Paraneptunicella aestuarii: one gene and its partner. The protein of the gene in region 1 interacts with the protein of each later gene in a pairwise test. Links are inferred from orthologs where the notes say so. Each region holds a gene or a part of one and is shown on either strand. Other genes may lie near its edges. The genes, in order: KIH87_RS12230 and def.

Region 1 (10,083 bases):
GTTTTTTCAGTTATTGATGTGTCTATTTTTAGATTTTATTTGAATAAAAATGGATGGGAAGTGCATTATCTCATTGAAATCTATCATTAATGTTTTCTTTGATAACAAAATGAACACATATATTACAAAATGTAAAAATAGTGTGAATACGTATGCAGGCAATTTAACTTATTCCTTAAAATGGTAAAAATAACACTCTGTGTGTTGTGAAAATCGTTAAATTGGATGACGAGATAAAAGAATTAATCCTAACGAGGTATCTGTATGCGTAATAGTAACAATGTTGCCAAAAGTGGCAATTCAGTCAGCAAGCTTAAGGCGCTGGCTTTTAGTGCCATAGCATCGGCAACATTATTTTCAGCTTCTGCCAGTGCAGACGTTATTCTCCATGCTTTTAACTGGACGTATGATGACGTAGCGGCTAAAGCTCAAGAGATTGCGAATCTGGGCTACAAAAAAGTATTGGTTTCACCCGCTTATAAATCGACAGGCAGTGCCTGGTGGGCGCGTTATCAGCCGCAAGATTACCGCGTCATTGATAACCCTCTGGGCGACACGAACGATTTTAAAGCCATGGTCAATGCACTTAAAGCCAAAGGTATTGATGTATATGCCGACATCGTGTTCAACCACATGGCCAATGAATCTGCTATTCGTTCCGATCTTAACTATCCCGGGACTACGATTTTAAATCAGTATGCGGCAAGTAGTTCTTACTACAATTCCAACAAACTGTTTGGTGACCTTTCCACTAACCTGTTTGGTTCTGGTGATTTTCATCCGGCTGGTTGTATTACCAACTGGAATGACCCTGGTCATGTTCAATACTGGCGTTTATGTGGCGGCGGCGGTGACACGGGTTTGCCAGACTTGGATTCTAATAGCTGGGTAATTGCGCAACAAAAAGCCTATTTGCAAACGCTGAAAAACTACGGTGTTAAAGGCTTCCGCGTTGATGCTGCCAAGCATATGACCAATTACCACATCAATGCTGTGTTTGATTCGGGTATTAAGAGCGGTGTACATGTATTCGGTGAGATCATTACCTCTGGCGGTGCGGGCAACACTGAATATGATAACTTCTTGGCTCCATATTTGAGTGCTACCGGACATAATGCTTACGATTTCCCATTGTTTGCGTCTATTCGTAGTGCTTTCTCATACAGTGGTTCGATGAATCAGTTGGTTGATCCTGCGGCTTACGGACAGGCTTTACCTTCCAGCAAAGCCGTTACCTTTACTGTAACGCATGATATTCCATTAAATGATGGATTCCGTTATCAGATCATGAACGCAACCGATGAAACTTTGGCGAACGCTTATATTTTGGGACGTGATGGTGGTACACCAATGATGTATTCCGATCACAACGAGAGTGGTGACAATCGCTGGGTGAATCTGTACAAGCGTACTGATATTGCCAATATGATTAAGTTCCACAACGGTGTTCAAGGGCGTTCAATGGATATCGTTAACTATAGTGATTGCTTCATTATGTTCCGTCGTGAGCATGTGGGTATCGTGGGTATTAATAAGTGCGGTAGTGGTCAGGACGTTTGGGTTGATACCAACGCTGAAGGTTTGTGGTGGTATCGCAACTATAAAGACACTTTGACAGGTAATACTCAATACATTACTTCACAGTGGCATAACTTCCATATTCCTGCACGTAGCGCGCGTATGTGGTTGATGCAGTAAAATAGTAATACGATACCCATAGAGTTCTTAAGTTTCTATGGGTATCAAATACTTCGGTTTTTATACTATCAGGGTCTGTATGAAGGAAGGCTGCGTATTTGATGTCCGATATCATCGTTCGATATATGTTATTTGACCGGATTGGTTTGAAGTATATTGTGAACCACAGCTTACAGTTGAGTTGCTGTGAAACTGGATGTTTTTAAGATTTAAGATTTAAGGATGACTAAATGACTATTTTTAGAAAGCTTTTCAATTCATTAATTTTTGTATCCTGCTTATTCCATTTTTCTGCATTTTCTGAAGTCGCGACTTTGCCTGACAGAGATCCCATTGTTGTAGAATGTGATTCTGCTTGTGATGTACGGGAAACGGTATTAGGTATATTAAAAAAACGTTTTCACGAGACTGTTCTATCTCAACGTTTTGATGTACGAATTCAAGGAAATGTATCTTATAGTTTTTCTCTTAAAGAGTTTATTGATACCTATCAAATAGATGTTATTCAGGGAAAAAGTCGAAATGGGATTGTTGTTTATGACGCACCATTAGAGTGTCAATATGACGATCAATATTCTTGTGATGACTGGATGAAAGTTGAATTTGTCAACTACATAGTAACATCAATAAACAATAGCGAGATTACACTTACCGTTACAGATGAATTTATTAATGGAAATAATGAAGCTCGGAGGCTTGTTATTGCTGTCGCTACTACAAATGCTATTGGACGCATTGCCCAGAAAGTTGCAGCAGCGTTAAATACGACTTTGATGGCAGGTTTAACTGAGTCAGCATCTGCTGTGGTAATTAACGAACTGTTACAGTCCACCGATTGGTATAAGACAGACTTGCAACCTGGGGATAAGTTGGTTTTCAAAGGTGGAAAAATGACTATTGAAAGAAGTGGCAGTGGCAGTAGTGGAGGCTCTCCTCTGGCTGGAACAGAGAATTATAACGGAGGTTATAATTACGGTAATTGGTTGTTTTCAATAGACACATTTAATTGTCATATACATTATACCGGGCGAACGGGGGTTCTTGTCGCTCAAACCGTCTGCTATTAGTGAAGTAACAGGGAGGCGTTCGAGGATATTTCATGTCTTATTATCTTATTTCTGGTATTACGATTTTACTTTTTGTTTCGTTAAATTTTGCATATTCCAGTAATTCAGGCCGAATATTCCCCGCCGCCTACCTTTTGGTTTGCTATGCGTCTTTTAAATATATAAACCCAGATTTGGAAGGCAATTTTGAATTAGACAGTATCTGTTCTGTTCTGTTATTTACGGTTGGGGTGTTGCTTGCATCCCTTCCAAGCAAACGTTTCTTTCTTTTTAGTCAATATCTATGTTCAGTATTAAAACAGTATAGTTGGGTCTGTTCCGGGTTGTATGCATATACTTTCGTATTTAATCGTTTGCTTGGTATAGCTGAATACACGTTATGGCTTGAACAATTAACTCTGTTTATTCTTATATGCACCGGAGTGATATATCCCATTGTATGGTGCATGCGCACACTATTTTTGAGATTTGATAACAAAGTGGATGTCTGAATAATATTGAGCTTGCCGCTCTTCATATCTGCTCAGGTGATTTACTTTTCTATATCTACTATTTATGGCACTCTTAGCGCCCTCTTATTAACAATACTTTTCCGTATTTTTCACGTTCTTATTTGTGGCTGTATGTCCGGATAAGTCGTTACTCTGACAACTATCATGAAAATATATTGTGAAGATACCTTGCTCTACGGAGAGGCCTTTTTTTCCTCATTAGGCCAATGCCAGACTTTTTCCGCTTCTACTGTTACTGCTGAGCAAATCCAGGATGCCGATGTGTTGGTTGTGCGTTCAACCACAGAGGTCAATGAGCAGCTTATAGGCCAGTGTCAAAACCTGAAATTTGTGGGTACGGCAACGGCGGGCTCTAATCACTTTGATAAAACCTACCTGCAATCCAGAGGCATTCCTATGTACAACGCTGCGGGTTGTAACGCTGTTGCGGTGGTGGAATACGTATTGTGCGCTATGCTGTATTTGGCTAAAAAGCGGCAATTTGATTTACTCGAACAACGTATAGGTATTGTGGGTGTAGGCAATATTGGTGGGCGTTTGAATGAGCGCTTGCAGGCCATGGGGATCCGAACAGCTTTGTATGACCCACCACTTCAAGCGTCTGGCGATAAACGCGAGTTTGTTAATTTCGATGAGATCATGAAGTGCGATCTTATTACCTTGCATGTGCCTTTGGTTAAAGAAGGAGAACATCCTACTTATCACATGTTTGATGCTGCCCGTTTGGCTCAGCTTGGTGAAAAGCAATGCTTTATCAATGCCTGTCGGGGAGAAGTGGTTGATAATCACGCGCTATTGGATGTGAAGCGGCAAGGTGCTGAATTTGGGCTGGTCATAGATGTTTGGGAAAATGAGCCGGATATTTTATTCGAGCTGGTTGATTATACCGATTTGGCAACCGCTCATATCGCCGGGCATACCATAGAAGGAAAGGCGAAAGGAACGTCAATGGTGTATCAGGCGCTATGCCAGCAGTTTGGGATAGAGCCAAGCTTGACTCTGGATGAATTTCTACCAGCAATTGATAATGCGGATTTGTCGTATTTTGAAGCAGAATTTACCGTGCCAGATGCATTGGAATTAGTTAGTAAAGTGTACGATATTTACCAGGATAATTTGGACTTTCGAAAAAGGGTAAAAAACGCTGATGAGTTTCGCTTGTTTCGCAAGCAGTACGGGGCTCGAAGAGAGTTTCAATACTTCAAAGTTAATGCTGGAAATTTGTGTAATTCACAGGCAATCTATGGCCTCGGATTTGGTAGTTAACAAACTCAGGAGTATGGGCTAAATGTCACGTGCCTTTAATGTCGCCGTATTAGGCGCAACCGGCCTTGTTGGTCAACACATGATTGAAATTCTGGAGCAAAGAGATTTCCCTGTTGAGAACCTCTTTCCGCTCGCTAGTTCTCGCTCTGCTGGCGGGACAATTACGTTTAAGGGACGCGACATTACTGTAGAAGATGCTGATAAGTTCGACTGGACACAGGTTAGCATTGGCTTTTTCTCGGCTGGTGGAAGTGTTTCAGCCAAGTATGCACCTATCGCTGCTGAAGCCGGGTGTATTGTTATCGATAATACCTCTCAGTATCGCTACGAACCCGATATTCCTTTGGTGGTTCCAGAAGTGAATCCTCAGGCACTAGCTGATTATCGAAATCGTAATATCATCGCGAATCCTAACTGCTCGACCATCCAGATGGTTGCAGCGTTAAAACCTATCCATGATGTATTCGGTATTGATCGTATTAACGTGGCGACTTATCAATCCGTTTCCGGTGCAGGTAAGAGTGCAATGGATGAATTGGCAAAGCAAACGGCAGATCTGTTAAATGGTAGACCCGTAGATGTTGAAGCTTTCTCACGTCAAATTGCATTTAACTGTATCCCTCAAATTGATGTTTTCCTTGATAATGATTACACCAAGGAAGAAATGAAAATGTCTTGGGAAACCAAGAAAATCATGGGTGACGATGATATTTTGGTGAACGCCACTGCGGTGCGTGTACCGGTATTTTTCGGACATGGTGAAGCTGTGCATTTGGAAACACGTATGCCTGTTGATATTGAGCAAATCAAAGACTTGCTAAGAAATGCGCCGGGCGTGACTTTTCTTGAAGATCGTGAAGATTTTCCAACCCAGGTGGGCAATGCCAGCGGTAAAGACGATGTATTTGTTGGCCGATTACGCAAAGACATTACTCATCCTAATGGCGTTAACATGTGGATCGTTTCTGACAATGTGCGCAAGGGTGCTGCAACTAACAGTATTCAGATCGCAGAAGTGTTGGTTCGCGATTACCTGTAAATAGATAGTTTGCAGATGGCTTGTATAAGTTATTTGCGCGACAGATAAGGATATCTGACAATAGTCTGGTCGAAGTCAAATCTTCAATGTAGGGGTTCGGCCAGACTGTTTTTTGTTTTCTTCGGTTATTAGCGGGAAAGTAGTTTAATAGGAATATTTGTCAATTTCTTGACTCAGCTAGCTGATATTCCTCAACTATTTTGAATATAGGCCGATGTAAAACCACGAATGCCATTTGGGAAAGGTAACGAATCACCACCTGAATGTATGCAGCGTGGCATGATTGGTAAGCATCTGATAATAAGCTTGATTTTCACTTGGCGCTTTATAGATTAAGGGGATTATCTGGTTTATAGTAAGTTTTGGAACGTGTCTTGCTTACGCTTGGTATATAAGAGAGATTGGTTGAGACTAGGGCAATATTGCGCCTAACTCCATGCCAGTGCTGAAATAACAAATAAAAATCCATGACGGCAAACAATTAAGTGCTTAAGAATTATTACGGAAATTTGCAAACAGGCTTAACCAATATCCGAACGTTAGTATTCGGAAACGGAGCTGTTACTAAACTGGCACTAACCTTTATAGTGCTTGTCGGGTTAGGCATTTTCAGTCTTTCCAGTCTCAATGCTGCAGAGTTTAAGCAGGTTCCAATTAAAGGCCCGAAAAATGCGACCGAGCAGTATGCCGGCGTTTCCTATGGCCCCATTGATGCTGACGACACCTTATGGCGTATTGCTGATCGCTATCGTCAAAATAAGAATCTTTCCATTTATCAGGTCATGGTGGCCATTCAGGAGCTAAATCCTGACGCTTTTTACAGTGATAACCTGAATCATATGAAAGATGGCGTTACCTTGATGCTGCCATCTGAACGTTATATCGCAAGAATTAATCCCGAAGATGCAAAACTGAAATCTGACCAGGACGATGAAGCCTGGGAATCCAAAGTTGCTCCCGGATCCAGCCTGAAAAACCTTAAGCCACCAGAGAAACTGGCTAGCCGAACAGATTTAACTCAAACCAAAGATGAGTTGGAAAGCAAACTCAATCAAATCGACGCTGAACAGCAAAAGCAGTTTGAAGCAATACGGCAACAATTTGCCGATTCTATTAACAGCGTTCAGACGTTATTGAATGAAAACAAGAAGATTTATGAACGTTTAGATACCGTCAACAAAGATATCGAAGACCTGCGCGGAAGAATTGGAAACGATGGTGAAGTGCAGCGTCAAATGGATCAAATTCTGGCGCTTCAAAATGAGTTGGTCGCCAATGCCAGAAAGTCAGCGCAGGAACAGTCCTCTAAAGGAAATACGTTTGATTTCGTCAAAGAGCCAGCCTTTCTGATTGGTGTCACGGTTTTATTTTCGATTTCTTTATTAGCTGGTTTAGCGTTCTGGTTGCTGAAACGCCAAAACAAAGAGTCTGTTTCTGAAAGTATGAACTTTGTTGATACATCTGCGGCAGAAGTGGCGGAATTGGATGATATTTCTGATGTACTCTCTGAGGATCTAAAGGGTGAAAAAGCCGACGAGTTAGGCAATGACGATCTTTTTGGTGATGACGACCTTCTTGATGATGTGCTGGCGGAAGAGCTCGACGAATCTCTGGATGATGTACTGGAAAATGAATTGGGTTCATACAGTGATCTGGACGACGATATGTTGGTTCCTGAGGATCTGGAGAAACATGACGCCCTTGACCAAATGTTCGACAGCGACACCTTGGATGATGTCTTGGACGAAGATGATTTACTTGCTGGCGCATTGGATTTGGACGATCTGCAAGATGATGGCATTGAAATTACTGAATCTGAAGATGTGTCTGATTTGGATAAAGAATTAGATGGCGTCATAGAGGGATTGGATGAAGACTTATTTGATACTGGCGCAGAAATAGAAATTAATCCTGAATCAGATGCTATCGAAGAAATTATTGAAGAAGATTTGGCTGAGTTAGGAGTACCTGATGCTTTAGACGGTGCAGGACAAAATCAAGAAGCTCAAGCTGAGAAAAGTAGTGAGCGGGCAGCTAAACCTGAAGTCTTTGATCCAGTTAGTGATCTGGGTATCAGTGACGAACCTATTTTATCTGAAGATGCCATTGAGAAAGTCAGTGAAAAATTAGGTGAGCAGAATCGTAAATTAAATGATCTCACCCGAGAACTAACCAGAGAGCTTAAAGATGCTCCGAATAAAGCTCCCGGCGATCCTGAAATAGCTATTGATGTTCCTGAACCTGTTTTTGGTGATGTGCAAGAGCCTTCAGCGGGACAAGGAACCTCTGAGGGAGAAGCGTTCTCTGGTGAACTTACCAATGAAATGCTTGCCGCAATGGGTATGGCTGATGAACCGACACCCGCACCCGCACCGAAAGTTGAAACGGGATCTGTCCAAGATGATTTAGCTGATGATCTACTTGCTGAATTTGGCATTCAAGGTGAAGAAGAGCAACAAACTCAAACCGAAGATGACTTAGCTCAAAATGATTTGGCCGATGAACTGTTAGCTGAAATGGGTATCACAGATGAAGAAGAATCAACATCTGATGAAGCTGAAAGCGGACAGGATGATTTGGCAGATGAATTACTTGCTGAGTTTGGAATTAATGAGGAAGAAGCCTCGGAAGAACCTGAAACTCAAACGCAAGTAGAGGAAGCCGAAGCCGAGCATGTACAAGATGATCTTGCTGATGAATTGCTGGCCGAATTCGGCATTGATGGTACTACGGAAGAATCAGTCTCTCAGCCTGAAGCTGTAGAAGATGAAATTGACCATGCGCAAGACGACCTTGCCGATGAATTATTGGCTGAATTTGGTATTGAGGAAAGTGAGTCTGACGCTCAACCCGAAATGAACGACGCCGATAACGTCGACCATGCTCAAGATGATTTAGCGGATGAGCTTTTAGCTGAAATGGGGATAACTGATGAAGCAGAAGCCGAGTCAAAACCTGAAAAAGTTGAAAGTGAACAGGACGATTTGGCAGATGAGTTGCTTGCCGAGTTTGGTATTGCAGAAGAACCCTCAGACGCTAGTGAAACAGATGCCGACTTTGATACGCTTGAAGAGCCACAAGTCGATAATGAGGAAGTGGAATCCTTATCTTTCGATGAAGAGGACTTAGCTAATGAATTATTGGCTGAATTGGGCATGGATGATGAGTCTTCAGCGATGCCTTCTGGGGCAGCCGTTCAAGATCAGGAATACCCTGATGCATCGTTAGCTGATTCAGAAGAAACTCAGGATGAAAGGGTTTATGAAATCGATTCATTATCAGAGGAAGATTATCAAAACTTGTTGAATGAATTGGATTTCGACCCTGAAACTCCACCACCATCCCCTCAAGGTAGCGGGCTAACTGAACAAGAGTCTGAACAAGAGTCTGGGCAGGAGGCTGCTGAGGAAAGCGCAGAGTTTATTGAACCCGATATGTCATTTGATGATGTAGAGGTATCCAATACCGGATTTTTGGATGAACCCAATGAGCAAGAGCCTTCAGCGGAACAAGAGCCCTCTGCGGAGCAAGAGCCCTCTGCGGAGCAAGAGCTCTTAGATGATGAAGAGCCTTCAGCGGAGCAAGAGCTCTTAGATGATGAAGAGCCCTCAGCGGGGCAAGAGCTCTTGGAAGATGAAGAGCTTTTAGCTGATATCGAACCCTCAGCGGATACCGAATCTACAGTCGAACAAGAACTGCAAGTTGTCGAATCTGAAAATGAAGACTTTTTGCAAGAAACTCAGACCGTTGACGCATCTCAAGATTCTCATGGTACTCAAGATACATTGAGCGATGAGTTAGAAGCGGCTGTTGAACTGCTGATGGAAGATGATGAGTCAGAACTGGAACTAGAGATTGAGCCAGAGCTTGAACCAGAAAACGCTTCTGATACAGATTCTCTTGATGGGGATGTGCTTGATGGGGATGAGTTGGAGTTAGAAGTCGCTGACTCTATCGAAGACGCCGTTGATGATACCAGTGATGACAAAAATGAATTAGAACTTGATGACTATGCTGACGCTGAGTTGGCTTCATTAAAAGCTCAGCTGTCAGATGCCGATGATTTCGATGCGGATTATGAAGATGATGCTCAAGCTACTGAAATAGAGCCTTCTTCCGATGCCTCTTTATCGGAGAATGAGGAATTAGAAGACGATCTGGCAAGTTTGCAAGAACAATTGTCTGATGAGGAAAACACGTCCGCAATCATTGATATGAATGAAGTCGATCAGTTAGAAGAAGCGTTAAAAGATTTCGATGACGCCGAACTGATTAGCACTTCTGAGGAAAGACCGGCTGATGAATTTGAGGCTGAATCCCAGCCGGAACCTAATAATTCTGTTTCAGGAACAGAGGAAAGTCTGTCTGAATTAGACAAAGAATTGCAAGACGAACTTGCTGACATGCCTGGGCTTGGCGATTGGTTGGGTGAAGAGCATGAAGTTGTTGCTAAAGCTCAAGAGTCTGCTCCTGCTCAGGACGCTCAAAACATCCTTGAACA
Region 2 (10,035 bases), 3.2 Mb from region 1 along the record:
AAATTACCGCTAGTTTAACTTGAACAATTACTCTGTGATAACCACTTTATGATGGCAATTCCTCTGTGGGCACTCCAACACTTTCTGCGAGCCTGACTTTTTCTCTATCATTATCGGCCAATTGCATTCAGGACAGGGGTGAGCAACCGGAGGGTGATTCAATACATACTTACATTTTGGATAAGCATTGCAGGCATAGAAATTCTTACCAAATTTATTGGTTCGGCTGACCAAATGCCCTTTGCCACAAGACGGACACGGCAACTGAGTATCATCAGTCTTGTTAATAGGTTCATGGTGATGGCATTCAGGAAAATGTGTGCACCCGATAAACAGCCCATAGCGACCTTTCTTGATCACTAGCGTTGCACCGCATTCAGGACAAGTAGAACCTTCGATTTCTTTGATTACTTCAGTAACAGGCAGATTGCTTAAGGGCTTTTTATATTCGCAGGCAGGGTAGTTGAGGCATCCAATAAAAGCGCCATTTTTGCCTCGTTTAATACCCAGTTCGCCATTACACTCTGGGCATTGACCATAGGCTTCCTTTAGCGCCTCTTTGGAACCGGAAAATAATGAGTGGTCAATTTTTGACAAGGTTACACCTTTTGGTCAACGCTGCCAGAATCAACCACTACGTTAAGAAAGATATCAGACTTAGTGTAACGGGCCTTCTGGCATTTCAAATAACAAGTCTTCCATCTGAGCATAGGCATTCTCTTTGCCTGGTACATTGAATAGCACCATCAGAACGACCCATTTCAAATCTTCCAGACAAAACTCTGTGGAATCAATTTCCATCACTCTGTCGATAACCATTTCTCTGGTTGTGGAATCCAGTACATTGACCTGTTCCAGAAACATCAGAAAGCCACGACATTCCACATCCAAACGAATTTCTTCTTCTGGAGTGTATATTCTCATCACCCGGGCAGCCGGGCCTTTGGTTAAATAGGGGTTAATATCACTTTCTTGTAGTTCAGCCAGCTTTTCCAACCACTCAAGAGCTTTATAGATCTCATCATGATGGAAACCGGCACGAATTAACTCTTCAGTTAGTTCATCCTGATCTACACGGAACTCCATTTCGTTATGGATAAAGTTCTCAAAAAGATACATGAGGATGTCAAACATATTTCTAGTCCCCTAATTTAATGTAACCTCCTGGAACAGAGGCTACTAGTCCACGCAACTCGTATTCTAATAATTGTGTTAGCACCACTGATACTGGGAGCCCGCTGCGTTGTGCTACCAGATCAACCGACGTGGTATCATAGTCAACACTATCTAACAATCCGCCTGTTGCCAAGCTCTCTAACACACTTTTTTGCAGGTTTTTTTGTTCGTCTAATACTCTGACATTTACTATGTCGGAAAATTCCTCATGTATGTCAGAGACTTGTTCGACTAACTTGGCACCTTGCTTAATAAGTTGATGACAACCTTTTGCCAACGGGTTATTGATATTTCCCGGTATAGCAAAAACCTCTCGGTTCTGTTGTAAAGCATAGTAAGCCGTTATCAAAGAACCACTTTTTATTGCCGCCTCAACGACCAAAGTACCTAGCGATAACCCACTAACGATACGGTTACGCCGTGGAAAATGCTCCGCGACTGGAGCCGTTCCCGGTAAAAACTCAGAGACCAAACAGCCACCTTGTTCCAGCAATTCATCTGCCAGTTTCCTATGCCGTTTGGGATAGATAACATCAACTCCAGATCCCAATACTGCAATAGTCTTCGATTCCTGAGCAATTGCACCTTTATGGGCAAAGCCATCAATACCCAACGCTAAACCACTGGTAATAGTCCACCCTTTACCTGCAAGTTCTTTTGCAAATCTGAAGCCATGCTGTTTGCCTGCTTCACTTGGATTTCGACTACCCACAATAGCTATCTGAGGCTCATGCAGACTTATTTTGTCTCCATGCACAAAGAGCAACAATGGTGGTGATGAGATTTCTCTCAGCAACTCAGGATAATCTGGGCTGTTAATGGGTAAGATGTAGTTGAATTTATTATTTTCAAGCCATTGGAAGGCTTTTGTGAGTAAATTTTCTGGTGGATGAAGAAAGCTTTGTATCTGAGATTCATCAAATCCGACCCGAGATAAACTCTTTCTATCCATCGACATCAGAGTTTGCAGATCATGCTGACAAAAAGCGGCCAGATTTTTTAAGCTGGCAAAACCAAAGTTCGGGATCATGGCTAGCGTTAGCCAATGACGAAGCTCCTCATAAAAGCGATGAGGATGATAAGGAAATAAATGAATAGATGAATCGAACATCGTTGCCACCTCCCTATGGCATGAATAAAAATCAATTTTTAATTGGAAACGATCGCTCTACTACCTCTCTTCTGATAGCGCTATCAGTTTAAGGTTTAGCGACGATCGCTCCTTGTCGAACAATTTTGGTTGATGAAGAAATCAGTCCAAAGCTGGTTTTATCGAACACCTTAAACACCACCAACTCACCCACTTTCAAAGCAGGCTGCTGAATAACATCTTCCCACAGGCTAGCCCCTAAAGATTGAGCATTGCTATTCTCATAAGCTGGCGGATTACCATCAACAATATCAGGCCCTTGCATATAAATGCCCATAACAGTGCCTTGGTTAACTTGCCCTTGTCCCAAATCTAAAATGACGACATCGTATTTTCCAAGCAAAGAATGTTGCTGCAAACTTCCAACAATGTGCCCTAACTGATCCGTAGCGGCTTCAAACTGCACATTGGAATAACTATCATCCTCAATAGCAGGCATCAGCTTATCGCCTCGCTTGGCTTCAAAGTTGGCATTTTTTACACTCACCAACAGTTCAGAACTCAATGAAGCTTGTAATACCTCTGCGTCAGCAACATGGCGAACCTTAATACCTAACACTTCACCATTGAGATTTGTGATTTCTTCCTGCTTACGCACCACCAGCAATTCACGGCTTGAATGTGCTTGCTGTTGAATCTGTTCCTCAAGCTCTCTTTGAGTCCCAAGCACAATATCACCATTGGCATAACGTACTCCGCCCTCCTGATTACCCACCAGATAAGGCAGATTTTCATAGGCATCCGGGGACATTACCGAATCTTTTTCTACATGAGATTGAATTAACGACCAGGATAGCAAGGGTATTGAACGACCTTGTTTCAGGTCTTTACGCTGCTGCGGTTGTAATCGGATTTCCCGCTTTTTATCTTCGTTACCAGAATTAAGCACTAACTCAGGTTCGCCTTTCTCATTGTAGATAAGACGAATTTCATCACCGGGATAAATCAGATGGGGGTTTTCAATGTAGGTATTATTGCGCCAAAGTTCTGGCCACAACCAAGGCTGAGCCAAATACATACCCGCAATATCCCATAATGTGTCACCTTGTTTCACTATATAGACTTCAGGTGCAGAGGATTTGATTGTTACCGCGCTCAGTGCCGACACCGAGTAAACCAACATTCCGAGTAACACCAGTCGCTTAATCATACCAACCAAATATGTGATCCCCTGTAAAACACTGCTAATTTCTAACATATCAGTTAGAATAGCGCCAAAAATCGGCGAGTGAATAGTTTTTTAGCAATAAAAGTATGCTGAGCAATACTTCACTCCCTTTAATTAATCATAGGGGAACCCTATTAATACCTGACTGGTCTTAGTAAAAAGACAGTATGATTCCCTGATTTAGATTGAACAAAAGATACGGTTTAATATATGGCTTTAATGAATGTACTTAGATTTCCTGATGAGCGCTTAAGAACGGTTGCTAAACCTGTTGCCAAGGTAGATGCCAGAATCCAGCAGTTGGTTGACGATATGTTTGAAACAATGCGCGAGGAAAATGGCGTTGGTTTGGCAGCGACTCAGGTAGATGTGCATGAGCGTGTGGTAGTCATGGACGTATCTGAAGATCAAGACACCCCTATTGTGCTAATCAATCCAGAAATTACCTATAAAGAAGGCTCGGTTATCAGCGAAGAAGGCTGTCTTTCTGTTCCTGGTAACTACGCGAAAGTAGAACGTGCAGCCAAGGTAAAAGTAAAAGCCTTAAATCGCGATGGTGAAGAATACGAAATGGAAGCCGAAGGTTTGCTGGCGAAATGTATTCAACATGAACTTGATCATTTGCTGGGTAAACTGTTCGTTGATTACCTATCACCATTGAAGCGCCAACGTATCAAGAAGAAACTGGAAAAAGACGCCAAACTTCAGAACGCCTAAACCGAAGAACAAAAATAGGGAATCAGGGTGCAATCACCACTTAATATCATATTTGCCGGCACGCCCGAATTTGCAGCAGAACACTTACGGGCGCTGCTAGATTCACAACATAATGTTATCGCCGTTTACAGCCAACCGGATCGTCCAGCCGGACGAGGCAAAAAGCTCAAAGCCAGTGAAGTAAAACAATTGGCACTTGAACATGACTTGCCTGTCTACCAACCAGAATCATTAAAAAATGAAGCCGCTCAGGAAGAACTAAAAGCCCTGAATGCCGATGTCATGGTGGTGGTCGCCTATGGTTTATTACTGCCTAAAGCCGTGCTGGATGCCCCAAAACTGGGTTGTATTAATGTGCATGGTTCGTTGCTTCCCAAATGGCGTGGCGCAGCGCCAATCCAACGTTCGGTATGGGCAGGTGATGCCGAATCAGGCGTGACGATTATGCAAATGGACGAAGGCTTAGACACTGGCGATATGTTGCTGAAAAAAGCCATTCCCATCGAAGCCACCGACACCAGCGCAACCCTTTACCATAAGCTCGCAGAAATCGGCCCTAAAGCATTGATCGAAACGCTGGACAAGCTGAATTCTTTGGTTCCAGAAAAACAAAATGAAGCTGAAGCAACTTATGCCAAAAAGCTGTCGAAAACCGAAGCTCAAATTGATTGGCAACTCAGCGCGCAGCAATTAGAACGCAACTGCCGAGCCTTTAACCCTTGGCCAATGAGCTTCTTTGTTTATCAGGATCAAAATATCAAAGTGCAAGAATGCCAAGTTGCAGATTGTTCCGGATCAGAAGCCCAAAAACCTGCGGGTCAAGTTCTGCGTGCAGACAAAGAAGGCATTCTGGTTAAAACTGCTGAACAAGCCTTACTACTGAAAACGATTCAAATTCCGGGCAAAAAGCCGATGGCTGTCAGCGACATATTAAATGCCAGAAAAGACTGGCTGCAACCAGGAACCCAATTGTAGTCCGTGGCTAAACAAAAATCTCAAGGCTCGTTGCGAGCCAATACCGCCAAAGTCATCTATGCCGTGCTGGAAAATGGCGAATCCTTAAGAGAGTGTTTACCTCAATATCAAGGTTCACTTTCCGAACAGGATAAAGCCTGGATGCAGGAAATGACCTTTGGCGTTCTGCGCAAGTTGCCCCTGTTGCAACATTGGCTACGTCAGCTTCTGCAAAAGCCTTTGAAAGGAAAGAACAAAGTTCTAGAACACTTATTGATGTTGGGATTTTATCAACTGGCATTCTCTCGCGTTCCTAATCATGCCGCCGTTTCAGAAACGGTTGATGCCACGAAGTCACTAGGTTGCGTCGCACTGAAAGGATTGGTTAATGCCGTTTTACGCAATTTCATGCGTGAAGAAATGCATAATCAAATTTCGGATGAACCTCACATTCAAGCCGGGTTGCCCAAGTGGTTGTTCAAGCGATTACAGAAAAACTATGCCGATCAGCTTCCCGCTATCATCGAAGGCATAACTACCCGTCCACCGCTTTGGTTGCGTGTTAATGCACGTAAAATGACTCGCGAAGACTATCTGGCAAAACTTCAAGAAGAAGGCTTCACGGAAAATAATCCGGCTTCATTACCAGATACCCACACTCAAGCGCTGATTTTAGCCAAATCGACCAATGTCCAAGCACTACCGGGATATGAAGAAGGCTGGTTTTCAGTTCAAGATGGCGCGGCGCAACTTGCAGCCCAGTATCTGGATGCTCAAGCTGGCGATACTGTACTAGACGCCTGTTGTGCTCCCGGAGGCAAAACCTGCCACATTTTGGAAAGCCAACCAGGATTGTCTGAATGCATCGCCATTGATAATGATGAGTATCGGCTAAAACGGGTTCACGAAAACTTGTCTCGTCTACAACTGAGCGCGCATGTGAAATGTGCAGATGTTGCAGAAACAAGCCAATGGTGGGATGGGAAACCCTTCGACAGAATACTGTTAGATGCTCCTTGTTCAGCTACAGGTGTCATTAGGCGTCATCCCGATATCCTTTGGTTACGTAAGTCTTCCGATATAGAAGCACTTACAAACATACAAAAAACAATTTTAGATGCACTGTGGCAAACGCTTAAACCTGGCGGAGTGATGATCTACGCCACTTGCTCAATATTGGCAGAAGAAAATCAGGAACAAATTCGCCAATTCCTGCAACGCACAACAGATGCAAAACTGTTGCCGTTACACGGAAATGACTCAGAAGCTAATCCGGGAAGACAAATTTTACCGGGAGAACAACAGATGGATGGCTTCTATTATGCCAGACTGCTAAAGTCTATAGAGTAGATAACATCAGTTCGGGATAAGAAAAGGTTTTGAGATGGTTATTTTCAGGGACTTCTTCGTTAAATAACAACTTACGAGCACATTTTAGGTATCACTAAGCATGAAAATCATCATTTTAGGCGCAGGACAAGTTGGTGCTACCCTGGCGGAAAATTTGGTGGGTGAGAAAAATGAAATCACCGTTATTGATTCCGACACCTCCAAACTACGCTTGCTACAAGATCGATTAGATTTGCAAGTTGTTACCGGAATAGGCTCTCACCCGGATGTATTAAAAGAAGCAGGAGCTGAAGACGCCGACATGTTGGTGGCGGTAACCAACAGCGACGAAAGTAACATGTTGGCCTGCCAGATTGCCTATAGCCTGTTCAAAACACCCACAAAAATTGCTCGTATCCGCTCAGAACAATACATTATTTATCAAAAGCATCTGTTCAAGCACCAAGACATTCCTGTTGATCACCTTATTGCACCGGAACAGCTGGTGACTAACGCAATCAAGCGATTGATTGACTATCCCGGGGCACTGCAAGTTGTGGAATTCGCCGAAGGCCGCGCCAGTCTGGTAGCGGTTAAAGCCTATTATGGTGGCTTGTTGGTTGGGCACGCGCTATCGGCACTAAAAGAACATATTCCGAATGTCGATACTCGCGTAGCCGCGATTTATCGCCGTGGTAAGCCAATCCGTCCTCTGGGTACAACCGTTATCGAAGCCGATGATGAAGTCTTCTTTATTGCGGCAACCAAGCATATTCGCGCGGTAATGAGTGAACTGCAAAAACTGGAAAGCAATTACAAGCGCATTATGATCGCAGGTGGTGGCTTAATTGGCGCAGGCTTAGCCAAACAACTTGAACATGATCATCAGGTTAAACTGATTGAATTCAATCCTGAACGAGCCAAATACCTTTCAACGCAATTAGACAGAACTATTGTGTTTTTGGGCGATGCTTCGGATCAGGAATTATTGGCAGAAGAACAGGTTGAACAAGTCGATGCATTTTTGGCTGTAACCAACGACGATGAAGCCAATATCATGTCGGCCATGTTGGCAAAACGCATGGGAGCCAAAAAGGCAATGGTGCTGATCCAACGAAGCGCTTACGTCGATTTGGTACAAGGTGGGGAAATTGATATTGCCTTCTCACCCCAGCAAGCAACCATATCCGCCCTACTGACTCACATTCGCCGAGGCGACATTGTGAACGTTTATTCTTTACGCCGAGGCGCAGCAGAAGCTATCGAAGCGATTGCGCATGGAGACAGTACAACCTCTAAAGTGGTAGGCCGAGCTATCTCTGAAATTCGCCTTCCTCCCGGTACAACCATCGGTGCCATTGTTCGTCAGGAAGAAGTGGTTATCGCCCACAGCAATACCGTGATCGAAGCAGACGATCACATCATTTTGTTCCTGGTTGATAAGAAGTACATTGGTGACGTAGAGAAGCTGTTCCAGCCTAGTGCTCTCTTCTTTGGCTAAGAGATTTTAACCAAAGATTGATTAGGTTAATATTTACACCCTCAATAAGATAAAGTAGATTCACTGCCTTTAATTTCAAACTTGATAAAGAGCAATGAATAAGAAACTACATATCGTCATCGGGGATTCCAATGCAAGGAAAAGCTCTACAATCCGATGCTTAACTGGTGCAGGGCAAGGGTTTTCAAGAAAAATCCTTGAAATAGAATTAATGAATAACTCAGTTATTCTTGTCTATGTTAAACAATCAGCGCTCCAAGAAAATTACAGATTAAAAACTCCCGAAGAATTTATCGATTTCATAAAATCAGAAAAGCCTGAGCACTTTTTGTTTGCCCTAAGAGCTAAAGGTACTACTCATAAAGGAAAGCAATATCCCGATTGTACAGTCTATATAGAAGAGTTTATTAAGGCAGGAATTGAGATAGAAAGTATAGCCCTACTAGGTTCGACTGCCATTGGGCGCAGAAGCGATATAGTTAAAATCGTTCCCAGCACTTGCGCAATAGTGGAAGAGGCAAATTCAGCGGCTCAACCAGCAAACAAAACCGCAGCTAAAGTAAGAAAAACTTGGGGATGGCTGTAACTTCCGCAGCCACTCACTTTGTACTTAACGTATTAACTACGCCAAAACGTTGGCGAGAACAGCACTAGCAATGAGAATACTTCCAAGCGTCCAAATAACATAGCCGCAATCAAGATCCATTTCCCGGAATCACTCACGTAAGAATAAGTGGAAGAGACATCGCCCAAACCAGGGCCCAGGTTATTCAGCATGGCGCCTGTGGCGGAAAAAGCGGTTAAGTCATCCATTCCGGTCGCAATCAAACAAATCATAATCACCACAAATATCAGCGCATAAGCAGAGAAGAACCCCCATACCGCTTCAACCACTCGATCTGGTAAAGCGCGATCGCCTAACTTAACCGAATACACCGCTTTGGGATGAATCAAACGATCAACCTCACGTTTGCCCTGTAAATAAAGCAGAAACACACGAATGACTTTTAAGCCACCGCCTGTCGACCCTGCACAACCACCGATGAAACTGGAAAAAATGAGTAAGATAGGTAGAAACACTGGCCAACTGGAAAAGTCTGCCGTTGCAAAGCCAGCGGTTGTACTAATAGAAACCGCTTGAAATAAAGCCTGATCGAAAGCCATTTCCGCCGTGTCGTAACGTTCGTAGTAGATAAGAACCAAAAAACACAGAGTAACCAAAGCAAACTGAATAACAAAAAACGCCTTGAGTTCTGGATCCTGCACATAAGATTTTAAGCTTCGCCCGGTTACAGCTGCATAGTGCAATGCGAAGTTCAATGCGGCAATCCAAAGAAAAATCACACAAACCGCATTGATTGCGGCAGAGTCGAAATAGCCCAAACTGGCGTCGTAGGTAGAAAAGCCACCAATGGCTATGGTAGAGAAAGAATGACAAATGGCATCAAACCAACTCATTCCAGCAACCCAATACATGGCGCTGCAAGCAATCGTCAGCGACAAGTAAATGTACCAAAGATGCTTGGCAGTATCGGCAATACGAGGCGTCATCTTGGAATCTTTCACCGGGCCAGGTGTTTCAGCACGATACAGCTGCATACCCCCTACACCTAATATAGGCAAGATAGCAACCGCTAATACGATAATTCCCATACCGCCAAACCATTGTAATTGCTGGCGGTAAAACTGAACGGATTTAGGCAGGAATTCAATACCTTCGATAACCGTAGCGCCGGTTGTGGTTAACCCGGAAAAAGCTTCAAAAAATGAGTCGGTAACACTCATTTCTGGTTGATCCATCAAGATAAAAGGCAAAGCACCGAAACTTGCCAGTACAGCCCAGAATAAGGCAACAATAAGAAAACCCTCTTTGGCTCTTAAGTCATTTTTAGCTTCACGGTTTGGATACCAGATGCCCAGCCCGGTTATGAGACACAACACAAATGCCATAACAAACGGCAGACCCCCACCGTCCTGAAATATGAGAGATACAATAGCAGGCGGTATCATTGTGACACTGAACAATGCCACGAGTAGTCC

Evidence for each region.
Region 2: the proteins of KIH87_RS12230 (region 1) and def interact in binary tests that used the Escherichia coli proteins (3 or more experiments, as listed by UniProt). The link is inferred for Paraneptunicella aestuarii from one-to-one orthologs.

What each region holds. Positions count from the first base shown.
Region 1 is NZ_CP074570.1:3,241,631-3,251,713, reverse strand. Bases 3,693-6,573 are described here. They hold KIH87_RS12230 (aspartate-semialdehyde dehydrogenase), read left to right. Parts: upstream 3,693-4,565; coding sequence 4,566-5,582; downstream 5,583-6,573. Other genes in these bases: KIH87_RS12225 (FimV/HubP family polar landmark protein), read left to right, coding at 6,068-6,573; KIH87_RS12235 (4-phosphoerythronate dehydrogenase), read left to right, coding at 3,693-4,543. Also shown: KIH87_RS12245 (alpha-amylase family protein), read left to right, coding at 265-1,698; KIH87_RS12240 (hypothetical protein), read left to right, coding at 1,929-2,765; more of KIH87_RS12235, read left to right, coding at 3,422-3,692; more of KIH87_RS12225, read left to right, coding at 6,574-10,083.
Region 2 is NZ_CP074570.1:17,055-27,089, reverse strand. What follows is about bases 2,625-5,457. They hold def (peptide deformylase), read left to right. Parts: upstream 2,625-3,704; coding sequence 3,705-4,211; downstream 4,212-5,457. Other genes in these bases: rsmB (16S rRNA (cytosine(967)-C(5))-methyltransferase RsmB), read left to right, coding at 5,190-5,457; fmt (methionyl-tRNA formyltransferase), read left to right, coding at 4,239-5,186; KIH87_RS00095 (LysM peptidoglycan-binding domain-containing protein), read right to left, coding at 2,625-3,524. Also shown: KIH87_RS00110 (DNA topoisomerase family protein), read right to left, coding at 28-597; KIH87_RS00105 (DUF494 family protein), read right to left, coding at 658-1,134; DNA-processing protein DprA, read right to left, coding at 1,139-2,287; more of KIH87_RS00095, read right to left, coding at 2,376-2,624; more of rsmB, read left to right, coding at 5,458-6,515; Trk system potassium transporter TrkA, read left to right, coding at 6,616-7,995; KIH87_RS00070 (hypothetical protein), read left to right, coding at 8,090-8,581; KIH87_RS00065 (TrkH family potassium uptake protein), read right to left, coding at 8,614-10,035. UniProt on the Escherichia coli protein: Removes the formyl group from the N-terminal Met of newly synthesized proteins. Requires at least a dipeptide for an efficient rate of reaction. N-terminal L-methionine is a prerequisite for activity but the enzyme has broad specificity at other positions.